One region of the Flavobacterium sediminilitoris genome, then DNA from elsewhere that is predicted to be linked to it. Evidence: riboswitches for the same ligand, from Rfam matches in the RefSeq annotation. Region 1 holds a riboswitch; the other holds the start of a gene.

Region 1 (11,079 bases):
ATCAATCCACCATTACCATCCATCGAAACACTAGTTTCTCTAGCTTTCCAGTGTGTATCATTTAATTTTGCTTGAAAAGCTGGAGTGTTATCTTGTGTTTCATTAACACATGAGGTTAATAAAACAACACTCATTAAAATTGTTACTATTTTCTTCATTTTATATCTAATTTTTAAGCAGTAAGAGACAAAAATAATTTTTTTAATTTAAACTACACCTAAAAAACAAAAAAATATTTCCAATTAAGATAGAACATTGTAAAACAAAGTTTTGTATATTTGCGCCCTTAAATAACTGAGGTCGGGAACCTCTAAATTAATCAAAAGATTATGCCTGTAAAAATTAGATTACAAAGACATGGTAAAAAAGGAAAACCTTTTTACTGGATTGTAGCGGCTGATGCTCGCTCAAAAAGAGATGGTAAATTCCTAGATAAAATAGGAACTTATAATCCAAACACTAACCCAGCTACTATCGATTTAAATTTAGATAGCGCTGTTCAATGGTTACACAACGGTGCTCAGCCAACTGACACTGCAAGAGCTATTTTATCTTATAAAGGTGCTTTACTAAAACACCACCTAGATGGAGGAGTTCGTAAAGGTGCTTTAACTCAAGAACAAGCTGATGCTAAATTAGCAACTTGGTTAGATGAAAAAGCAGGAAAAGTTGATGCTAAAAAAGATGGTTTAAGCAAAGCGCAAGCTGACGCTAAAGCTAAAGCTTTAAAAGCTGAAACAGAAGCAAACGAAAAACGTATTGCTGCTCAAGCTGAAGCATTAAAAGCTGAAGAAGTAGCTGAGGCTACAACTGAAGAAGCTCCGGCTGTTGAAGAAAACAATGAAGAAACTGAAGCTTAATTTTTAATATTAGATCGTAATCATGCATAAAAAAGATTGTTTCTATTTAGGCAAAATTGCGAGAAAATTTAGCTTTAAAGGTGAAGTCTTACTCTATTTAGACACAGATGAGCCTGAATTGTATCAAAATTTGGAATCAGTTTTTGTTGAATTAAACAAAACACTGGTTCCTTTTTTTATTGAAAAACGATCACTTCACAAAGATAAATTTTTACGCGTTAGATTTGAAGATGTAAAAAATGAAGCTGATGCTGACGCAATTATGAATTGCGAAGTTTATCTTCCTCTTTCTATGTTACCAAAACTAGAAGGCAATAAATTTTATTATCATGAAATCATTGATTTTGATGTAGAAGATGTTCGTCTTGGAAACATTGGAAAAATGAAAGGAGTAAATGACAGCAATGCCCAACCTCTTTTTGAAATTACTAAAGGAGAAATTGACATTTTAGTTCCAATGATTGATGCTTTTATTGTCAAAATTGACAGAGCTAATAAAAAGGTTATCTTAAACACACCTGAAGGACTAGTAGACCTTTATTTAGGCTAAAAACACAATTCCAAACTATTATTATATCTATAAATGAGCACTACTTTTAATTTTAAACAATTTAAAATAGAGCAAGATCGTTGTGCTATGAAAATAGGAACTGATGCTGTTTTATTAGGTGCCTGGACACCTATAATAAATAATCCATATAACATTTTAGATATTGGCACAGGTACTGGAATTTTATCTTTAATGCTTGCTCAAAGGAGCAATGCAGAACAAATTGACGCCCTTGAAATTGACGAAAATGCTTATGAGCAAGCTACTGACAATTTTGAAGAATCACTTTGGAACGATCGTTTATTTTGTTTTCATGCTGGATTAGATGAATTCATGGATGAACCAGAAGACGAGTATGATTTAATTATTTCAAATCCCCCTTTTTATTCGGAAGATTATAAAACCGAAAATGCACAAAGAGATTTAGCTCGTTTTGAAGAGGCAATGCCTTTTGAAGATTTAGTAGAAGCTGCCGATTTATTACTTTCAGAAAACGGAATATTTTCTGTTATTATTCCTTTTAAAGAAGAAGCTCGTTTTTTAGCTTTGGCAAACGACTTTGAATTATACCCTTTAAAAATCACTCATGTTAAGGGAACACCAGCAACTGAAATCAAAAGAAGTTTAATAGCGTTTACTCGTATTAAACAAACTACTTTAGTAGACGAACTTGTTATTGAAACAGCGCGCCATCAATATACCTCTGAATATATAGAATTAACTAAAGATTTTTATTTAAAATTCTAGATAATTTAATTTCTATTTCCTTCAATAATATTATACATTTCTAAAGCCTTTCCATCGGTTAAAAGAGACACGAAATGACAAATATGCAACAATTGATCGTACACTTTTTCTTTTTGATGTAAAAATCGTTCTGGCAATAATTTTAGAATAATAGTATCATAATTTGAAGCTTTTCCTCCAATTTTATTATGATATGCTGTACAAAATTTATCCAATAACGTATTGATAATTTTATATCCTACTACTTCTTTCTGAACTACTTCTCTACATTGATACACATTTTTGACACTAATTTGAATAATATCATTCATTTGAGCTATATATTGACTTTTATCCATCAAAGAATAAGGAAATTCCCCTTTTAGAATAGCTTCTTCATTTTCCATAAAAACTTTTACAGCATCACTGATTAAACTACCAATTGCCAGAGCCCTTAAATAACTGATACGGTCTTCTTTAGTCGTTAATTGGTTGTATTTTTTAGTATCAATTCCATTTTTAACCAATTTTATTAGGTATTCCAATGCAAATTCTTCCTGAATGAGTCCAAGATTAATTCCATCTTCAAAATCGATGATAGTGTAGCAAATATCATCCGCTGCTTCAACCAAATACGCTAAGGGATGACGTTCAAAACCGATATCATTTCCTGTTTTATTTGAGATCATACCTAGTTCTTTTGCTACATCACTAAAAGAAGCTTTGTCTTGTTGGAAAAAACCATATTTTTTATCACAAATTCTAAAAGTTGGTTTTTTGGGTAAACTTTCTTTTGGATATTTCATAAAAGCCCCCAAAGTAGCATACGAAATACGCAAAGAACCTTCAATACCTTCTCTAGAAGTGGCCAAAACCGAAAAACCATTGGCATTTCCTTCAAAATCTATTAAATCTTGCCATTCTTTGTCGGTTAACTTGTCTTTGTATTGCAATCCATTTCCAGTTTTAAAATATTCACCAATAGCTTTTTCTCCAGAATGTCCAAAAGGAGGATTTCCAATATCGTGAGCCAAAGCAGCAGCAGCTACAATGGCTCCAAAATCGTTCATATGATAACCCGATTCTTTTAAATAAGGATGTTTTTCTATGACTTGTTTTCCAACTAAACGTCCAATCGAACGTCCTACTACAGAAACTTCCAAACTATGTGTCAAACGATTGTGCACAAAATCAGTTTTTGAAAGCGGAATTACCTGTGTTTTATCTTGCAAACTTCTAAAAGCAGATGAAAAAATAATTCTATCATAGTCTACCTCAAATCCTAAACGCGTATCATCTTGTTCCTTTCTCAGTCTTTTATTTGTATCTCCTTGACGTTTTAAAGATAATAACTGCTCCCAGTTCATTTTTTTTATCATACTCTTATAAAAGTTTAACCTTAATATTTCAGTTTCAAAGATACTGAAATAGATATATTTTTAAAGCAGCTTTAATAGTGTTATTATTTGTAAATGTTATAGAAGTAACAAATTCGCAAAAACAAAAACATTTTTCTAATTAATTTTATAATACTTTTGTGCAGAATTTAAGTTCTTAATTTATTTCTTCATCAACCGATAGAGGTTTTACTTAACTGTAGATTAATAGGGAATCGTGTGTAAATCACGAACTGTCGCGCAACTGTAAGTAACACAAAAAGTTTTTATCTGAAATAAGATCCACTGTTTGCTTTGCAAATGGGAAGGACGGTAAAAATGTTACAAGTCAGGAGACCTGCCTTTATTGAATTGACAATGCTTTCGCGATTTGAAGCAATAGTCTGGATTGATACATTCTCACACGACAATATAATTATATTCTATTTTGTTGTGCGTTTACCTATACATGTATTTATTCTATCTATTTCCTTTATTTCAAAAAACATTTGAAATGCATCAAGAGCTTTTTTAACTGATTTATTCATTTTAAAAGCAAAAAAAATGCTAACAAACAATCTAGGTTACCCGCGAATTGGTAACAACAGAGAATTAAAAAAAGCCTGTGAAAATTATTGGTCAGGAAAAATCACATCTGATGCACTAATAGCTGTTGGAAAAAGTCTCCGTAAACAAAATTGGCTATTACAATCAGAAGCTGGAATAGATCTTATTCCTTCTAATGATTTTTCATTTTACGACCAAGTTCTTGATTTATCACTTACACTTGGAGTTATTCCGGCTCATTACTCAGAATTTGAACAAAGAAACACCGAGTTAGACTTGTATTTTGCTATGGCAAGAGGTGCACAAAAAGACGATCAAGATGTTAAAGCGATGGAAATGACAAAATGGTTTGACACAAATTACCATTACATTGTTCCTGAATTCACAAAAGATCAAGAATTTAAGTTATACTCTGAAAAAATAATAAGTGAATTTATCGAAGCTAAAGAATTAGGAATTACAACCAAACCTGTTCTTATTGGTCCCGTTTCTTATTTACTTCTTGGAAAGGAAAAAGAAAAAGGATTCCACAGAATTGATCTCCTAGATAAATTACTTCCTGTTTATTTTGAAATTTTAAAAAAACTTGAAGATGAAAATGTAGAGTGGATACAATTTGATGAACCTTTTCTAGCGTTAAATTTAACGAATATTGAAAGAGCCGCTTTAATTCATACTTACAAAGAAATAAACAATCGCTTTCCAAATATAAAAATCATCCTAGCTAATTATTTTGATTGTTTTGGAGACAACTTAGAGACAGCTCTTTCTCTTCCTGTACACACTCTTCATTTAGACTTGGTTCGCTGTCCATTACAATTAGATGATATTTTAAAGTCTACTTTTATTTCTAGTAACACCTTCCTTTCATTAGGCGTTGTTGATGGACGAAATATTTGGAAAAACGATTTCCAAAAGACATTATCTCTTATTAAAAAAGCATCCAATTTATTAGGCAAAGAAAGATTACTAATTGCCCCTTCTTGTTCCTTAATACATTGTCCTTGTGACTTAGATCTTGAAACAAATGAAACCTCTTTAACACCAGAAATCAAACAATGGCTTGCTTTTGCAAAGCAAAAAATAAATGAAGTTGTTTTACTCAAAAAATTTGCATCTGGCGAATTAGAAACAACAAACAACACTCATTATAATGAGAACAATAAAGCTAATCAAAATCGTAAAACAGCCACAATCATACACAATGAAGCTGTTAAAAACAGAGTAGGAAAGATTAACGAAAAAGACTCTCAAAGAGAAAACCCTTTCTCAATAAGAAGACAAAAACAAATAGAAGTATTAAATCTACCTTTGTTTCCGACCACTACGATAGGCTCATTTCCACAGACCACAGAAGTTCGTAGTTGGAGAGCAAAATTTAAAAAAGGAGAAATAACCGCTCAAGAATATGATAATTTAATTAAAATAGAAACAGAAGAAACTATTCGTTTCCAAGAAGAGTCTGGAATTGACGTTTTAGTTCATGGTGAATTTGAGCGTAATGACATGGTGGAATATTTTGGAGAACAACTAGATGGTTTTACTTTCACTAAAAATGGTTGGGTTCAAAGCTACGGAAGCAGATGCGTAAAGCCTCCTGTTATTTATGGTGATGTTTCCCGTGCGAATCCAATGACTGTTAAATGGGCTAAATTTGCCCAATCACTAACTCCTAAATGGGTCAAAGGAATGTTAACTGGTCCTGTGACTATTTTACAATGGTCATTTGTTCGTAATGACCAACCTAGATCAACAACATGTACTCAAATAGCTCTTGCTATCCGTGATGAAGTAGTAGATTTAGAAAAAGCAGGTATTAAAATAATTCAAATTGACGAACCTGCTATAAGAGAAGGACTACCATTACGAAAAGAAGATTGGGCAACTTATTTAGATTGGGCAATTAAAGCTTTTAGGATTTCAGCAAGTGGTATTAAAGATAACACACAAATTCATACACACATGTGTTATAGTGAGTTTAATGATATTATTCAAAATATTGCAGATATGGATGCTGATGTAATTACCATAGAATGTTCTCGTTCACAAATGGAATTATTAGATGCTTTCTCTAATTTTAAATACCCCAATGAAATAGGCCCAGGAGTATATGATATTCATTCTCCTCGTGTTCCGTCTAGTAAAGAAATGTCCCATTTATTAGAAAAAGCAGCAGCAGTTATTCCTGCTGATCAATTATGGGTAAATCCAGATTGCGGTTTAAAAACACGTCATTGGGATGAAACTAAAAAAGCTTTAATTGAGATGGTTGCAGCTGCTAAAGAGATGCGATTATTGATAAAAAAAGAAGTTCTTTCTTAACAACTATGAACAACACAGCCAAACAAGTTAATTTATGTTTGGCTGTGTTTTTATTTCTAATAATATTCAATTCCAAATTAAGGTTTATCATTTGCCAAAAAGAAATCTTTTGATTTTTTTGGATATTGAGCATAGTTGATATCACTAGGATTTTCTATTATTGATTTGATATTTATTTCATCTCCTATTTTAAATTTTGCAATTGTGTATTTATAGTCTAACAAATATTCTCCACAAAAGAAATTTCCTTTTTCATCTTGTTCAATAATCCCTGTATACACTCCTTTACTTTCTTTAGACATGGCGTTTTATTTTTTGACAAAGGTACGAATTGTAATGCAACTTTTATTATAAAAGAAAACAGCCATGTGTTGATGGCTGTTTTCTTTACTCTATTATCTTTATTCTTAACTCTATAATTAAGAACCACACATTTCACAATCATCTGGTTCAGCATTCTTAGAACGTTCTAACATTGCTTTAAACTCATCTGTTGACATTTCAGATTTTACTTCAACTGGAACTTGTTCTGGTTTTTTGTCATTATTTAAAGTAAACTTAATTGCATCTACCGCAGATTTTGTTCTTAAATAATACATTCCTGTTTTTAAACCACTCTTCCATGCATAAAAATGCATTGACGTTAATTTTGCCATTGTTGCTCCTTCCATAAATAAATTTAAAGATTGAGATTGATCTATAAAGTATCCTCTTTGACGAGACATATCTATAATATCTTTCATACTCAATTCCCAAACTGTCTTATATAAATCTTTAATATCTTGTGGAATAACATCTATATCTTGAATTGATCCATTATTACGCATGATTTCTTGTTTTAAATTATCATTCCATAATCCTAAACTAACTAAATCATGTAATAAATGTTTATTTACAACTATAAACTCTCCTGATAACACTCTTCGCGTGTATATATTTGATGTATATGGCTCAAATGCCTCGTTATTTCCTAATATTTGCGATGTAGATGCAGTTGGCATTGGTGCTAATAATAACGAATTACGAACTCCTTTTTCCATTACTTCTTTTCGTAAAGAAGCCCAATCCCATCTTCCTGATAAATCTTCGTCTTTTAAACCCCACATATTGTACTGAAACTCTCCTTTTGAAATTGGAGATCCTTCAAAAGTAGAATACGGTCCTTCTTCTATAGCTAGTTCCATTGAAGCTGTAACCGCAGCAAAATAAATTGTTTCGAAGATTTCTTGATTTAATTTTTTTGCTTCATCACTTGTAAATGGCATTCTTAATAAGATAAAAGCATCTGCCAAACCTTGAACTCCTAAACCAACTGGTCTGTGACGTAAATTTGAATTTTCAGCTTCTTTTACAGGATAATAATTTCTATCAATTACTTTATTTAAGTTACGTGTAATTCTTTTCGTTACATCAAATAAAAATTGATGGTTAAATTCCCCATTCTCAATAAACATTGGTAATGAAATAGAAGCTAAATTACATACTGCTATTTCATCTTCAGAAGTATATTCTAAGATTTCAGTACATAAATTTGACGAACGAATAGTTCCTAAATTTTTTTGATTTGATTTTCTATTTGCTGCATCTTTATACAGCATATAAGGTGTTCCTGTTTCAATTTGCGATTCTAATATTTTTTCCCAAAGCTCACGTGCTTTTATTGTCTTTCTTCCTTTTCCTTCCTTTTCATAATTTGTATACATTGTTTCAAACTCTTCACCATACACATCATACAAACCTGGGCATTCATTTGGACACATTAACGTCCACGTTGCGTCTTCTTCAACGCGCTTCATAAACAAATCACACATCCACATTGCAAAAAACAAATCTCTTGCACGCATTTCTTCTTTACCATGATTTTTCTTCAAATCTAAGAAATCGAAAATATCAGCATGCCATGGTTCTATGTAAATAGCAAAACTCCCTTTCCTCTTTCCTCCTCCTTGATCTACATAACGTGCTGTATCATTAAACACTCTCAACATAGGTACAATTCCATTTGAAGTACCATTTGTTCCACGAATATAAGAACCTGTTGCTCTTACATTGTGAATAGACAAACCTATTCCTCCGGCAGATTGTGATATTTTAGCCGTTTGTTTTAACGTATCATAAATTCCATCAATACTATCATCTTGCATAGTTAGCAAGAAGCATGATGACATTTGTGGTTTTGGCGTTCCTGCATTAAACAATGTAGGCGTTGCATGTGTGAAAAATTTCTTCGACATTAATTCGTACGTTTCAATTGCCGAATCAATATCATTTAAATGTATTCCAACAGAAACACGCATTAACATGTGCTGTGGTCTTTCTGCTATTTTACCATTTATTTTTAATAAATAAGAGCGTTCTAACGTTTTAAATCCAAAATAATCATAATTAAAATCGCGATTATAAATAATGGTTGAATCTAATTTTTCAGCATTCTCCATGATTACATTATACACTTCATCAGAAAGCAATGGTGCTTCTTGACCTGTTCTTGGATTCACATAATGATACATCTCTGTCATTGTTTCAGAGAAAGATTTTGTTGTATTTTTATGTAAATTTGAAACTGCAATACGAGCTGCTAATTGTGCATAATCTGGATGCGCAATTGTCATTGAAGCGGCTGTTTCTGCTGCTAAATTATCTAATTCAGAAGTTGTAACACCATCATATAATCCTTCAATTACACGCATAGCAACTTTTACAGGATCTACTAGTTCATTTAGCTCATAGCATAAAAATCTTATTCTATCAGTAATTTTATCAAACATTACTGGTTCTCTTCTACCGTCTCTTTTTACTACATTCATTTTACAGCTTTTATATATGGTTAATTGCCAAAACTATATTTATTTTCCAGTTTTGATGGAAATAGAATTTCATCATTAAAAAATATATTATACTATATATTAACAATGATAAACTCACCTTCATTAGAAAAAAGGTTTTTTCTAAAAGATATGTTTCTAGATATTCTAAATTATTGTTTCGTAAATAAACAATAAGAAATTAATAAATTAAATTGATTTTAAAAATCTGCGTCAAAACTAATTTTTCCAGATTCCGTATCATTATTCATTACTCCTGCTTTTTGATATTCGGCTACTCTTTTTTCAAAGAAATTAGTTTTTCCTTGAAGTGATATCATATCCATAAAATCAAATGGATTTGAAGAATTATACACTCTTTCACAACCTAACTCAACTAGTAATCTATCAGTAACAAATTCTAAATATTGAGTCATTAAATTTGCATTCATTCCAATTAAGCTAACTGGCAATGATTCTGTAACAAATTCCCTTTCGATATTTAATGCATCCACAATAATATCTTTAATTCTAGTTTTAGGGACTTTATTTATTAAATGATGATTATGTAAATGCACGGCAAAATCACAATGCACACCTTCATCACGAGAAATTAATTCATTTGAAAATGTTAATCCAGGCATTAACCCTCTTTTTTTCAACCAAAAAATAGAACAAAATGCTCCAGAAAAGAAAATCCCTTCTACGGCAGCAAATGCAATTAATCTTTCAGCAAAAGAATCTGACTCAATCCATTTTAAAGCCCATTCTGCTTTTTTCTTAATTGCAGGAAACACATCTATTGCATGAAACAATTTATCTTTTTCTACTTCATCTTTAACATAAGTATCAATTAATAATGAATATGTTTCACTATGAATGTTCTCCATCATAATTTGAAAGCCATAGAAAAATTTTGCTTCCGCATATTGCACTTCATTAACAAAATTTTCTGCTAAATTTTCATTAACAATTCCATCAGAAGCTGCAAAAAAAGCTAGAATGTGTTTAATGAAATACTTTTCATCATCATTTAATTTAGTATTCCAGTCTGTGATATCTTGATGTAAATCAATTTCTTCAGCAGTCCAAAAACTAGCCTCCATTTTCTTATACCATTCCCAAATATCATGGTGTTTTATTGGAAAAATAACAAAACGGTCTTTGTTTTCTTGTAAAATTGGTTCGACTACCGACATAGTTGTTTGATTTAAACGGATTTAATTTTTAGATTTATTACTTTAACTTGGGACTACAAAGTTTGCAATTTGTAATGGAAAATAAAAGTCAAACTTATTCACAATTAGAGTAAGTTTTTAACAACGAGTAAAATTTTTCTTACTCAAAAATAATTTCATAATTAATTGACAATCAATTTATTATATTTTTAAAAAATCATTAACAAATAGACGTTAACAGCAGTAAACACATTTGCTAAGAGGTTTTTTTTATAAAAAAAACAAGCCTTATTTTTTCAAATCTAAAGCCACTTTTTCTAATTCGTCATACCATTGTTGCCCAAATTTTCTCACTAAAGCTTCTTTAACAAATTTATATATTGGAACTTCTAATTCCTTACCTAAAGAACATGCATCTGAACAAATGTGCCATTTATGATAATTTACGGCTGCAAAGTCTGAATATTCCTTTACACGAATAGGATATAAATGACAAGAAACTGGTTTTTTCCAGTCTATCAACCCTTGATTATATGCTTGTTCAATTCCACAAAGAGCTGTTTTCCCATCAAAAATAACATAAGCACAATCTTTACCTTCGATCAAAGTTGTTTCAAACTCCCCATCTTCAGTAGTTATAAATGCACCTTGTGCTTCAATGGCTTCAATTCCTTCTGGGCGTAAAAAAGGCTTTAC
Region 2 (11,079 bases), 1.6 Mb from region 1:
TTGAATATCAATTAACGGATTTAGGTCGAGAATTGGTTGATGTTCTATGGAAATTAAACGATTGGGGGAAATTGCTTCTAGATAAAAACGAATAATACTGATTTAAATAGATGATAATTTGTGTGTGTATTGTTCTTTCGTTTTGTATAAAAGCATAATTAGAGAATTATCGATACATTTTGGGAACTATTTAGTACATTCAAATTAATGGTTGAAACTCTACATTACTTTGATTGTGAATTGTATGAATTATTATAGTAATTATGCAATTCTTCTTTTTCTGATTAACAACCAAACTACAATAGGAGCACCAATGATAGAAGTAATGGCATTAATAGGCAGTGTAAGGTCATTGCCAGGAAATTGGGCTACAATATCACAAAACAACAAAATAATGGCTCCTAACAGTGATGTACTCCAAAATAATACAAAATGATTACTCGTTTGGAAAAGTAATTTAGCTATATGAGGAACTGCTAAACCTATAAAAGCAATAGGACCAACAAAAGCAGTAATACTACCTGCTAAAATACTCGTTGCAAAAAGAATAATATAACGTGTTCTTTTAAAATTGACTCCCAAACTATTGGCATATTTTTCACCTAATAAAAGAGCGTCTAAAGGTTTAATAACTAAAAAACTTAATACAATACCTATAAACGTAATAATAGAAAGTAAAGAAACATCATTCCAACTCAAATTCCCCAAACTGCCTAATGTCCAGAAAGTATATTTCTGTAATTGTTCAGCCGTTGTAAAATAAGATAGAATTGAAACTACAGCATTTGTAATACTACCAAACATTAAACCTACTATTAAAATAGACATAGTGTCCTTTAAACGTTGGGAAACAAATAAAACAGCCATTAAAACCATGGCGCTTCCTAATCCAGAAGCTATTACTAATCCATAAGACGATAAAAATAAGGAAGCAAGAGTAGCAGGCAAAATACTAGAACCTAATAGGACTGTAGCTACACCTAAACTTGCACCAGAACTTAGACCTAATACATAAGGACCTGCTAGTGGATTTCGAAATAGGGTTTGCATTAATAAGCCACTTATTGAGAGGGCAATACCTACTAATATAGCAGTTATAGCTTTGGGTAAACGAAAATTAAGAATGATATATTCCCAAGATGTTTTTGAAACTTCATTCCCTACTAAGCAATTGAAAACTTCTTTAAAAGGTATTTTTATAGAGCCTAAACTAATGTTAAGAATAGTTAGAAAAAGTAATAATGCAATTAAGCTTATAAATAATATGGAAAATTTTCTAGTCACGTTATTCTAACTTTTTAGCAAAGGTAAATTGATAATCAGGAATTACTTCAGGGTGAAAAATTTTAATATAGTCTTTCAAAACTAAATCAGGTCTACTTGGAGCCAATTCATAATAAACGGTGCCACCTGTTTCTCCTTTTTCGCTTTCAAATGAGTAAATTTGTTTTGCAGTGTAAGCATCAAATTTTTGATAATGATGGTTCTCTTTTAGTAATTGTGCTATCGTTTCAATAGAACCATTGGTAATCCAAATATCAGCATGTTCTGCTTTCTCAAAAACACTTTCAAAAGATAAAGGTTCACTTCCCATTCCAGGTAAATCTTGCCATAAATAATTTGCTTTTGCATCATGTAAAAATTGTGCAATCCAGCTATTTCCTCTTGCCACAAACCATTGGTCTTTATACATGGAACCATATAAAACGGTTTTGTTAGGTTGTTTGTCTTTAACTAGTTTTAAAGCATTATTATAATTGTCTTCAATAGAATTAAATATTTTTTCACCTTCTTTTTCTTTTCCTAATAGTGCTGCATAAAATTTAATCCATTCAGCTTTTCCCAGTGGTGATTGTTCCATCCAATCGCCTTGGAATAACACTTTCAATCCATTAGAAGTTAATTTATCAACCATCTTATTTGTATTGTCAATTCCAAAAGTTACAATTGCTTCTGGTTGCATATCAAAAAGTAATTCAATATTTAAATTTTCATTCTGACCTACATCTCTAATTTGTCCACTTTTAATTAAAGCTCTCGATTTTGGAGATGAAATATAATCAGTATGAGGAAAACCAATAAGCTTAGTTTCACTTTCTAACATTTCTAAAAAAGGGATGATTGTGGTAGATGTAACAACTAGTTTTTCTACAGGAGTAGTAATGGTTGTATACTCTTTTAAACTATCAGGAATAATTCCGTTTTTGTTTTTTAAAACATAAGTAAAGGCTTTTTCAGCATTTGGCCAAGGATTTGTTACTTTAACAATAGAATACCCTTCATATTTATGAATAGCGAAACCAGTTGCATGTTTGATTTGATTATCAGAATGTTGCGTGATTTTAGTTTTTGTAGTTGATTTTTCTTGGCAACTAATAATTATAAAACTAGTTAAAAATAAGACTCTAAAAAGCAATTTCATGGCATTAATTATGTTTGCGCAAATGTATGAAAAATTATAGGCTTCAATTTTATTAAAGTTTAAAAATAGTATCTTTACGCAATGAATACGGTTAGAGAAAAAATATGTAGTGTTTGCCAAATTCCCTTTGGTTGTGGCAATCCATCGAAAGAAATTTCATGTTGGTGTAATGAATTGCCTCCTATTTTTTCATTGGATCAAATAGCAGATTGTTTGTGTCCTGCTTGTTTAAAACAAGCAACAATTAAGAAAATAGACGAATATGTTGCAACTATTACACCTGAAAACAGCCTAACTAATAAGGCAAAAGATTTGCCTAAAACAACTCATTTAGTAGAAAATATAGATTATTATTTAGAAAATGGAAATTATGTATTTACCAAATGGTTTCATTTAAAAAGAGGTAGTTGCTGTGCTAACGGTTGTAGACATTGTCCGTATTAATTATTTTAATGGTGAATTATTAATTAGTAAATAATGACAATATAAAAAAAACAAACATAGCAACTTGTTTTTATAAATAAGAGTAACTCTAAAACTAATGAGAAACATAATCAAACTAAAAAATAATGTCTACACAATCCAAATCCATTAATAATCAATCATCAACCATTAATAATTAACTCAATGTTTTATTTAATAACAGGAGGAGAACGCTCAGGAAAAAGCGGTTACGGACAAGATTTAGCAATGTCTTTATCAAAAAATCCAATGTATGTAGCAACAGCGCGCAACTGGGATGGAGATTTTCAAAAGCGAATTGATCGTCATCAAAAAGATAGAGATGAAAATTGGATAAATATTGAAAAAGAAAAACACTTAAGCGAGATTGATTTTTCAGGAAAAGTAGCTTTGATTGATTGTGTAACGCTTTGGCTAACTAATTTCTTTGTAGATACTAAAAACGATGTGGAATTGTGTTTAGAACAGGCTAAAAAAGAAATTGAATTAGTATTACAACAAGAAGATATTACTTTAATTGTTATAACCAATGAAATAGGGATGGGTGTTCATGCAGCTACACACGTGGGTAGGAAATTCACCGAATTACAAGGTTGGATAAACCAATATTTAGCTAAAAAAGCAGATAAAGTAGTTTTAATGGTTTCAGGAATTCCTGTGCCAATTAAATAAAAGATATGAAAGTTTTAAGTTCTTGGAGCGGAGGAAAAGATAGTTGCTATGCTCTAATGCAAGCTGTTAAAGAGGGTTTACAACCAACTGTTTTATTAAACATGATGAATGAAAATGGAAAAGTATCACGTTCGCATGGTATTCCATTGGCTATTTTAGAACAGCAAGCCACTCAAATAAACGTACCTTTAGTAGCTGTTCCAGCTTCATGGTCACAATATGAAGAAAATTATATTGCTACGTTACATAAAATTAAAGAAGAGTATCAAATAGAAGGAGTTGTTTTTGGAGATATTGATTTAGAATCACATCGTGAATGGGAAGAAAAAGTATGTAAAGCAGCAAATTTGAAGGCTTTTTTACCCTTGTGGCAACAAGATAGAATTGCATTAGTGAACCAAATGCTTAATGCGGGAATTGAAACAATGATTGTTTCTTGCAATTTAGAAATGGGAGAGAACTATTTAGGGAAAATACTAACGAAAGAATTAGCCTTAGAATTAGAAGCAAAAGGAATTGATCCTTGCGGAGAAAATGGAGAATTTCACACCCTAGTTATAAATTGTCCATTATTTAGAAACCAAATTCAATTGCCTAAATTTGAAGTGAAAACCTATGATAACTATTGTTTTGTAGTTTGGGAATAAAATTTAATAGGAGACTGATACGAAATAATAGTTCACGCAGATTTTGCTGATTTTTATGTTTGGAATTAGCTTCTCGATATGTTTCTTACTTGAAATGACGTGGTTTGTGTGAATTGAGTATGTGATTACATTACGTTAGTTTGAGTGTTTTTATGAAATGAAGTGGAATAAAAAATGTATCGAGAACATTTAAAACAAACAAATATTCAGAAAAGAATTAAAATTAAATGAAAGATTTATACGAAATAATAACATCACGAAGAGATACACGTCATTTTACAACAGATAAAGTACCTAATGAAGTGCTTGAGAAAGCTATTGAAGCAGGTCATCATGCTCCGTCTGTTGGTTTAACAGATGCGACTCGTTATTATGTTATTGAATCAGTAAGTATAAAAAAGAAGATAAAAGAATTGTTTTTAACTTATCATGAAAAAGCAGCCAATGCTACAGATGATGAAGCACAAAAAGAATCCTATTTGAAATTAAAACTAGAAGCTATAGAAGAAGCACCTATCGGAATGGTAATTGCGTATGATCGTTCTGTTTTAGATTCATTTACTATTGGAACAATTGGAAGTAATGAAGCTATAAAGTTTAGTGCGGTTTGTGCTGCGCAAAATATATGGTTGTCTTTAACCGAACAAGGCTATTCTATGGGTTGGGTTTCTATTTTAAATTATTACGATTTCAAAAGCATTTTAAATATTCCAGAACACATTGAACCTTTAGGGTATTTCTGTATAGGAAAACCCGCAACAGATTATGGAAATCAACCCATGTTGCAACAATTACATTGGAAAGAGAAAAAAACTGTTGCTAATGTAATTAAAGTGAAAGAAATACAAGAAGTAACTAAAACAACTTTTACTATTGAAAAAGAAACAACTTTTAAAAGTGAGGATTTAGTTCAGAAATTACAATACAAAATAGACCATAAAACCAAACCTGAAGGTGCTTTAGGACTTTTAGAAAAATTAGCGTTACAAATAGGATTGGCTTTTAAAACGGAAACACCACAAATTCAAAATCCACATATTGTTGTTTTTGCTGCCGATCATGGAATTGCAAATCACGGTGTAAGTGCTTATCCACAAGAAGTAACGCGTCAAATGATAACTAACTTTTTGGAAGGTGGTGCAGCTATTAATGTTTTCTGCAAGCAAAGCAACATTGCTTTAGAAATAGTGGATGCAGGAGTGAATTATGATTTTCCAACGAATATCAACCTCATTAATAAAAAAGTAGCCAAAGGCACGCAATCCTTTTTGCAAACGGCAGCTATGAGTTACACGGAAATGGAGTTGTGTTTTCAAAACGGAGCTACTGTTGTAAATGAGATTCATCAAAAAGGTTCTAATTGTATTGGTTTTGGTGAAATGGGTATTGGGAATACTTCAACTGCTTCCGTTTTAATGACTGTTTTAACTTCTTTTTCAATTGAAGAGTGTGTAGGAAAAGGAACAGGCGTTACTAATGAAAAATTAGAAAACAAAATAAATATTCTTTCAAAAGCAATTCAAAATTATACAGGTTCAAATGAATTAGAAGAACTTATAGCTCATTTTGGAGGATTTGAAATTTTACAAATGGCAGGCGGAATGTTGCAAGCGTATCAAAATAACATGCTCATTTTAGTAGATGGATTCATTTCGAGTGTTGCCTTTTTAATCGCTTATAAAAAGAAGCCAGCAATAAAAGCTAATACTATCTTTTGTCATTGTTCGGAAGAAAAAGCACATAAAACATTGTTGGATTATTTAGAAGTTGAACCTGTTTTACATTTAAATATGCGATTAGGAGAGGGAAGTGGTTGTGCGGTTGCGTTTCCAATTATACAATCGGCTATAGGTTTTTTAAATGAAATGGCTAGTTTTGAAAGTTCAGGTGTAAGTAATAAATAAATTAAAAATGAAAAAAGAAATCGATATATTTTTTACAGCACTGATGTTTTATACCAGAATTCCTTGCCCAAAAAAAATTACACACGATCCTGATTATTTGAACAAGGCTACTCGTTATTTTCCTTTAATTGGTTGGATTGTAGGTTTGTTTTCAGGAGTAGTATTTATTGCTTTTACTCAAATTTTACCTGTAACTATTTCTGTTCTGTTGAGTATGATTGCTAGTATTTTAACAACAGGAGCCTTTCATGAAGACGGTTTTGCCGATGTTTGTGATGGTTTTGGCGGTGGTTGGAACAAAGAGAAAATTCTGAAAATAATGAAAGATAGTGCTATTGGTGCTTATGGCGCTATTGGAATTTTACTTTTATTGGTTTTAAAATATAGTGTTTTAGTTGAAATTTTATCAGCTCAATCGAATATTGTTACAATTCTTTTAATTTTTATAGCGGCTCATGCTGTAAGCCGTTGGGCAGCAGCAACCATTATTTTTACTAATGAGTATGTTCGTGAAGATGAATTAAGTAAAAGCAAACCCATTGCAAAGAGTTATTCATGGAAAGAAGTTTTTGGAACTGCTTTTTTCGGATTTTTACCTTTACTGTATTTTGTTTTTTATAATTATAAGATTGTTTTTGTTCTTTTGCCTGTTTTTATCTTTCGATGGTATTTAGCGCGCTATTTCAAAAAATGGATTGGTGGTTATACAGGCGATTGTTTGGGTGCTACTCAACAAGTTTGTGAAGTTGTTTTTTATATTTCAATAGTAATTTTATGGAAGTTTATTTAATACGGCATACAGAAACTGTTTGTGAAAAAGGCATTTGTTATGGTCAAGCCGATGTGACTATTCAAGAACCATTTGAGCATTTGTTTCAAGAAATAAAAGACCAACTTCCTTCTGAAGAAATGAAAGTAATTTCAAGTCCATTAAAAAGATGCACCGTTTTAGCCGATTTTCTTTCGAATGAAAAGATTGAAAAAGACAAACGTTTAATGGAAATGGATTTTGGTAATTGGGAACTTAAAAATTGGAATGATATTCCTCAGGAAGAGTTAAACCCTTGGATGAAAGATTTTGTTTCGGTTCAAGTGCCAAATGGAGAATCTTTTGAAATATTATATGATAGAGTGCTTTCTTTTATTGAAGATTTAAGAATACAACAGCATAAAAAAGTCGCAATTGTAACGCATGCGGGTGTAATTAGAAGTTTCTTATGTTACCAACAAAATTTACCTTTAAAAGAGGCTTTTCAAAATAAAGTTACCTTTGGACAAATTATAAAAATAATACTTTAAATTATGAATACGGATTCAAAAGAATTTATGGCTGCACTATATACAATAATTGCTATTCATGTGATTATTGGTCTTATTATTTTGGTGCGTAAAATGAGGAAAAAGAAAAAGAAATGAAAAGCTTTTTTATAAAAAGGAATAAGAAAAAACAAATTTTATTTATCAGTTAAACTAAAAGTAATTATTGAAGCATATTTCACTGCTACAATTTTGCCTTTTTGCTCACCTGGAATGAATTTTGGAAGCTTTGATATAATTCTAATGGCTTCTTCTTCAAAAAGAGTATAAAAATCTTGATTTGTAGCTTTGATTTTAGTTTTTAAATTGGTAATATTTCCTTCTTTTGAAATTTCAAATTGTACAATTGCTTTTGCTTCAACTTTATTTTGTTTTGCAGCTTTAGGATATTTTAAATGTTTTTTAATATGTTCTTGTAGTTTTTCGTGAAAGCAAGCTTTGTTTTCAGTTTCGGTAGTGTATTTACAATTTACAAAAGATGGTGTTTTGTCTATAAAAGCATAAGGTAATATTAAATCTTCATCAAAATCACTTACTTCTACAACAGTTGGTTGAACCACAACAGGCTCAGAATTATGTCTGTCAATAGCAGGTTCGTTTGTAGTTTGCGAAAAACTATTTAAAACTAATAAAAGCGCAAAAAATGTAAATACAGATTTCATATTTAAAATATATAATTTCAAAAATAGTATTAAATCTTGTAATATGCTAAAATATATGTACTTTTGCACTCGAATTTTGGTTGTTGTTTTGAAAATCTTTTTTTAGAACAACATTAAAAGGGAATTAGGTTTAATGCCTAAGCTGTACCCGCAACTGTAAGCTACAAAGCTTGTTATTATCTACATACCACTGAGTTAATTGATTTCTATCAATGTCTTGGGAAGGTGAATAACAAGACGCAAGCCAGGAGACCTGCCACATTCGTTAGTAACAAACTTTCGGGAAAAAAGGTTTGAGTATGGGTAAATTCTATGCTTTTCTTCCTATTTATTAAAATCTATTATTAACTAAAATGAACATTAAGTTTATTAGATGGAGTGTGTGTGCAACATTCTTAACGAGTATTGTTTTTGCACAAGAAAAGAAGGACTCTTTAAGGGTAACTCAGTTAAATGAAGTGGTTGTGTCTGATACTAAGTTTGCTCAAAGCAAAGAAAAATCGGGTAAAATTATAGACAAAATTACTGCGGATGATTTACAAAGACGAAAAGGACAATCTGTAGCAACAGTTTTAAATCAGGTTGCAGGTGTTGAAATCAATGGAAATCAAACAGGTAACGGAATGAATGTTGAGTACTACATTCGTGGAGGAAGAAGTCGTCAAGTTTTAATCATGATAGATGGCGTTCCTGTTACAGATGCTTCGGGTTCAAGTATGACCTATGATTTAAGATTATTACCAGTAGATCAAGTAGATAGTATTGAGGTTATGAAAGGATCATCAAGTACGCTTTATGGTTCAAATGCTGGAACAGCAGTGATAAATATTACGTTAAAAAAAGCAAGAAAGGAAAATATTTCTGGAGGAGCTTATTTTAATTTGGGAACAATGAATTCTGTAAAAGATGATAAAACTTCTGCTCAAGATTTTAATCAAGGTTTTTCATTTAGTGCAGGTTCAAAAAAGCTAACATCATATACTTCATTTAATAGTACAGAAACTACAGGTTTGAGTGAAGCTTTAGGAGAAAATTTTGAAATCGATCATTTTTCTAGAGTAAATGCTTTACAAAAAATAGGATATCAATTGACTGATAAATTAAGTATTTCTTCATTTTTTGGATATGATAAAATAAAGAATAAATATGATTCAGGTTCGTTTGCAGATGAAGACAAAAATTCATTTTTAAGTGAGCAATTCAGAACAGGCTTGAATTCTATATATAAATATAACAAAGGTGAATTACACATAAATAGTAGTTTTTCAAATTTAGAGAGATTATATAATAGTTATACAGCATATAATTCAACATTAAATAATTATGATTATAAATCACGTCATTTTAATGCTGATATTTTTAATAAATATGTAATTAATAAGCAATTATTTTTTGTTCTAGGAGGTCAGTTTCAATTTATGGATATGAATAATGTAACAACTCCTTCGTCTATTTATACAGTAAATGTTTTAAATAAGAACACTAAATTTAACATGATAGATCCTTATACAACATTTGTATATAATTCTGATTTTGGATTAAATGTTAATGTAGGAGCGCGTTTAAATATGCATAATGTTTATGGTGAAAATCTAACTTATAATATTAATCCATCTTATAAAATTAAAAATTTACCAGTTCGTATTCTCTCATCATTAAGTACAGCATTTATTACACCTTCTTTGTATCAATTGTTTTCTCAATATGGAAATTCAGAATTAAAACCAGAAGAAAATACAACAGTAGAAGTAGGCTTTGAAACGGAATTACTAAATAAAAAAGTAGTTATTAATGCAGTAGGTTTTTATAGAGAATCAAAAAACAGAGTAGATTTTTATACAAATCCGGTCACTTTTACTTCAAATTATATTAATAACGATTTGTTAGTAAACACAAAAGGTATTGAGACTAATGTTACAATTTTTCCAATAAAAAATGTACAATTGACAGGGAATTATACATACTTGCAATTTTCGGAAGAAGAAAATATTAGACTACCTAAGCATAAAGCTAATGCATCAATTGGTGTGAATTTTACAAAAAGAATTCAGTGGAATGCACAATATCAGTATGTAGACCAAAGAGCAGATAGATATTATGATAGTGCTACTTTTTCTTCTAAAAATGTAGTTTTAAGCTCTTACCAATTAGTTCATACAAATATATCTTTTGATATTTTACCAAATAGACTTTCTGTTTTTGGAGCTGTAAACAACTTATTTAATGATGATTTTGTTGAAGTGAGTGGATTTACAACAAGAGGAAGAAATTTCAAATTAGGTTTAAATCTTCAATTTTAAAGATTAATATAAAACGCTTCTTTATTACAAAGAGGCGTTTCTGTTTTTATTTTCAAATTAGTTAAGAATACTTTCTTTATCGTTTTAAAAAGATTAGTGATTTTATGAAATTCATATTCGTTTTATTCATTTTTATCTATACTTCTATTGCTTTTTCGCAACAAGATTCTGTTGTGAAATTGAAAGAGGTAGTCTTAATCGATAGTAAATTGAAGACCTTTTCTTTGGCTCATTCTATATTTAATTTATCAGATAGTATTATACAGCGGAACAACACATCATTAACAGATCTTTTACGAAATAATACCACAATTTATTTTAAAGAAAATGGAAAAGGAATGGTGTCTTCTCCTTCGTTTAGAGGAACAACTGCTCAACAAACGGCTGTAATTTGGAACGGTATTAATATTAATTCACAATTTAACGGTCAAACAGATTTTAACACTATAAATAGTTTCGATTTTAACTCTATTTCAGTTAGAACAGGTGGTGGAAGTGTGATTTATGGAAGTGGAGCAATTGGCGGTACAATTCATCTAAATTCCTATTTAAATTTTGAAGATAGAATATCAAATACATTGCGTTTAAATTATGGAAGTTATTCTACTCTTGGATTACATTACAAATTAGATGTTGGATCAGATAAGATTTCAGCGAATATAAATTTTTCAAGAAATGAATCGGAAAATGACT

The links. A riboswitch is a leader RNA that binds a small molecule or an ion and turns the genes downstream of it on or off. The one in region 1 is predicted to bind cobalamin.
Region 2: it holds a riboswitch for cobalamin, as region 1 does, so the genes downstream of both, LXD69_RS10805 (TonB-dependent receptor plug domain-containing protein) here and metE (5-methyltetrahydropteroyltriglutamate--homocysteine S-methyltransferase) in region 1, are expected to answer to the same signal.

The regions. Positions count from the first base shown of each region.
Region 1 is NZ_CP090145.1:802,812-813,890, forward strand. Features, by position in the region: gene LXD69_RS03780 (DUF6252 family protein) at 1-158, opposite strand, end outside; gene LXD69_RS03785 (30S ribosomal protein S16) at 330-860, shown strand; gene rimM (ribosome maturation factor RimM) at 883-1,410, shown strand; gene LXD69_RS03795 (tRNA1(Val) (adenine(37)-N6)-methyltransferase) at 1,444-2,157, shown strand; gene dgt (dGTP triphosphohydrolase) at 2,163-3,503, opposite strand; cobalamin riboswitch at 3,701-3,892, shown strand; gene metE (5-methyltetrahydropteroyltriglutamate--homocysteine S-methyltransferase) at 4,077-6,401, shown strand; gene LXD69_RS03810 (hypothetical protein) at 6,479-6,703, opposite strand; gene LXD69_RS03815 (ribonucleoside-diphosphate reductase subunit alpha) at 6,821-9,208, opposite strand; gene LXD69_RS03820 (ribonucleotide-diphosphate reductase subunit beta) at 9,427-10,404, opposite strand; gene LXD69_RS03825 (DUF3109 family protein) at 10,672-11,079, opposite strand, start outside.
Region 2 is NZ_CP090145.1:2,359,674-2,370,752, forward strand. Features, by position in the region: gene LXD69_RS10755 (winged helix-turn-helix transcriptional regulator) at 1-95, shown strand, start outside; gene LXD69_RS10760 (iron ABC transporter permease) at 262-1,284, opposite strand; gene LXD69_RS10765 (ABC transporter substrate-binding protein) at 1,286-2,422, opposite strand; gene LXD69_RS10770 (DUF5522 domain-containing protein) at 2,504-2,866, shown strand; gene LXD69_RS10775 (bifunctional adenosylcobinamide kinase/adenosylcobinamide-phosphate guanylyltransferase) at 3,050-3,556, shown strand; gene LXD69_RS10780 (Dph6-related ATP pyrophosphatase) at 3,562-4,203, shown strand; gene cobT (nicotinate-nucleotide--dimethylbenzimidazole phosphoribosyltransferase) at 4,431-6,107, shown strand; gene LXD69_RS10790 (adenosylcobinamide-GDP ribazoletransferase) at 6,115-6,897, shown strand; gene cobC (alpha-ribazole phosphatase) at 6,882-7,406, shown strand; gene LXD69_RS10800 (energy transducer TonB) at 7,562-8,086, opposite strand; cobalamin riboswitch at 8,147-8,361, shown strand; gene LXD69_RS10805 (TonB-dependent receptor plug domain-containing protein) at 8,440-10,386, shown strand; gene LXD69_RS10810 (TonB-dependent receptor plug domain-containing protein) at 10,491-11,079, shown strand, end outside.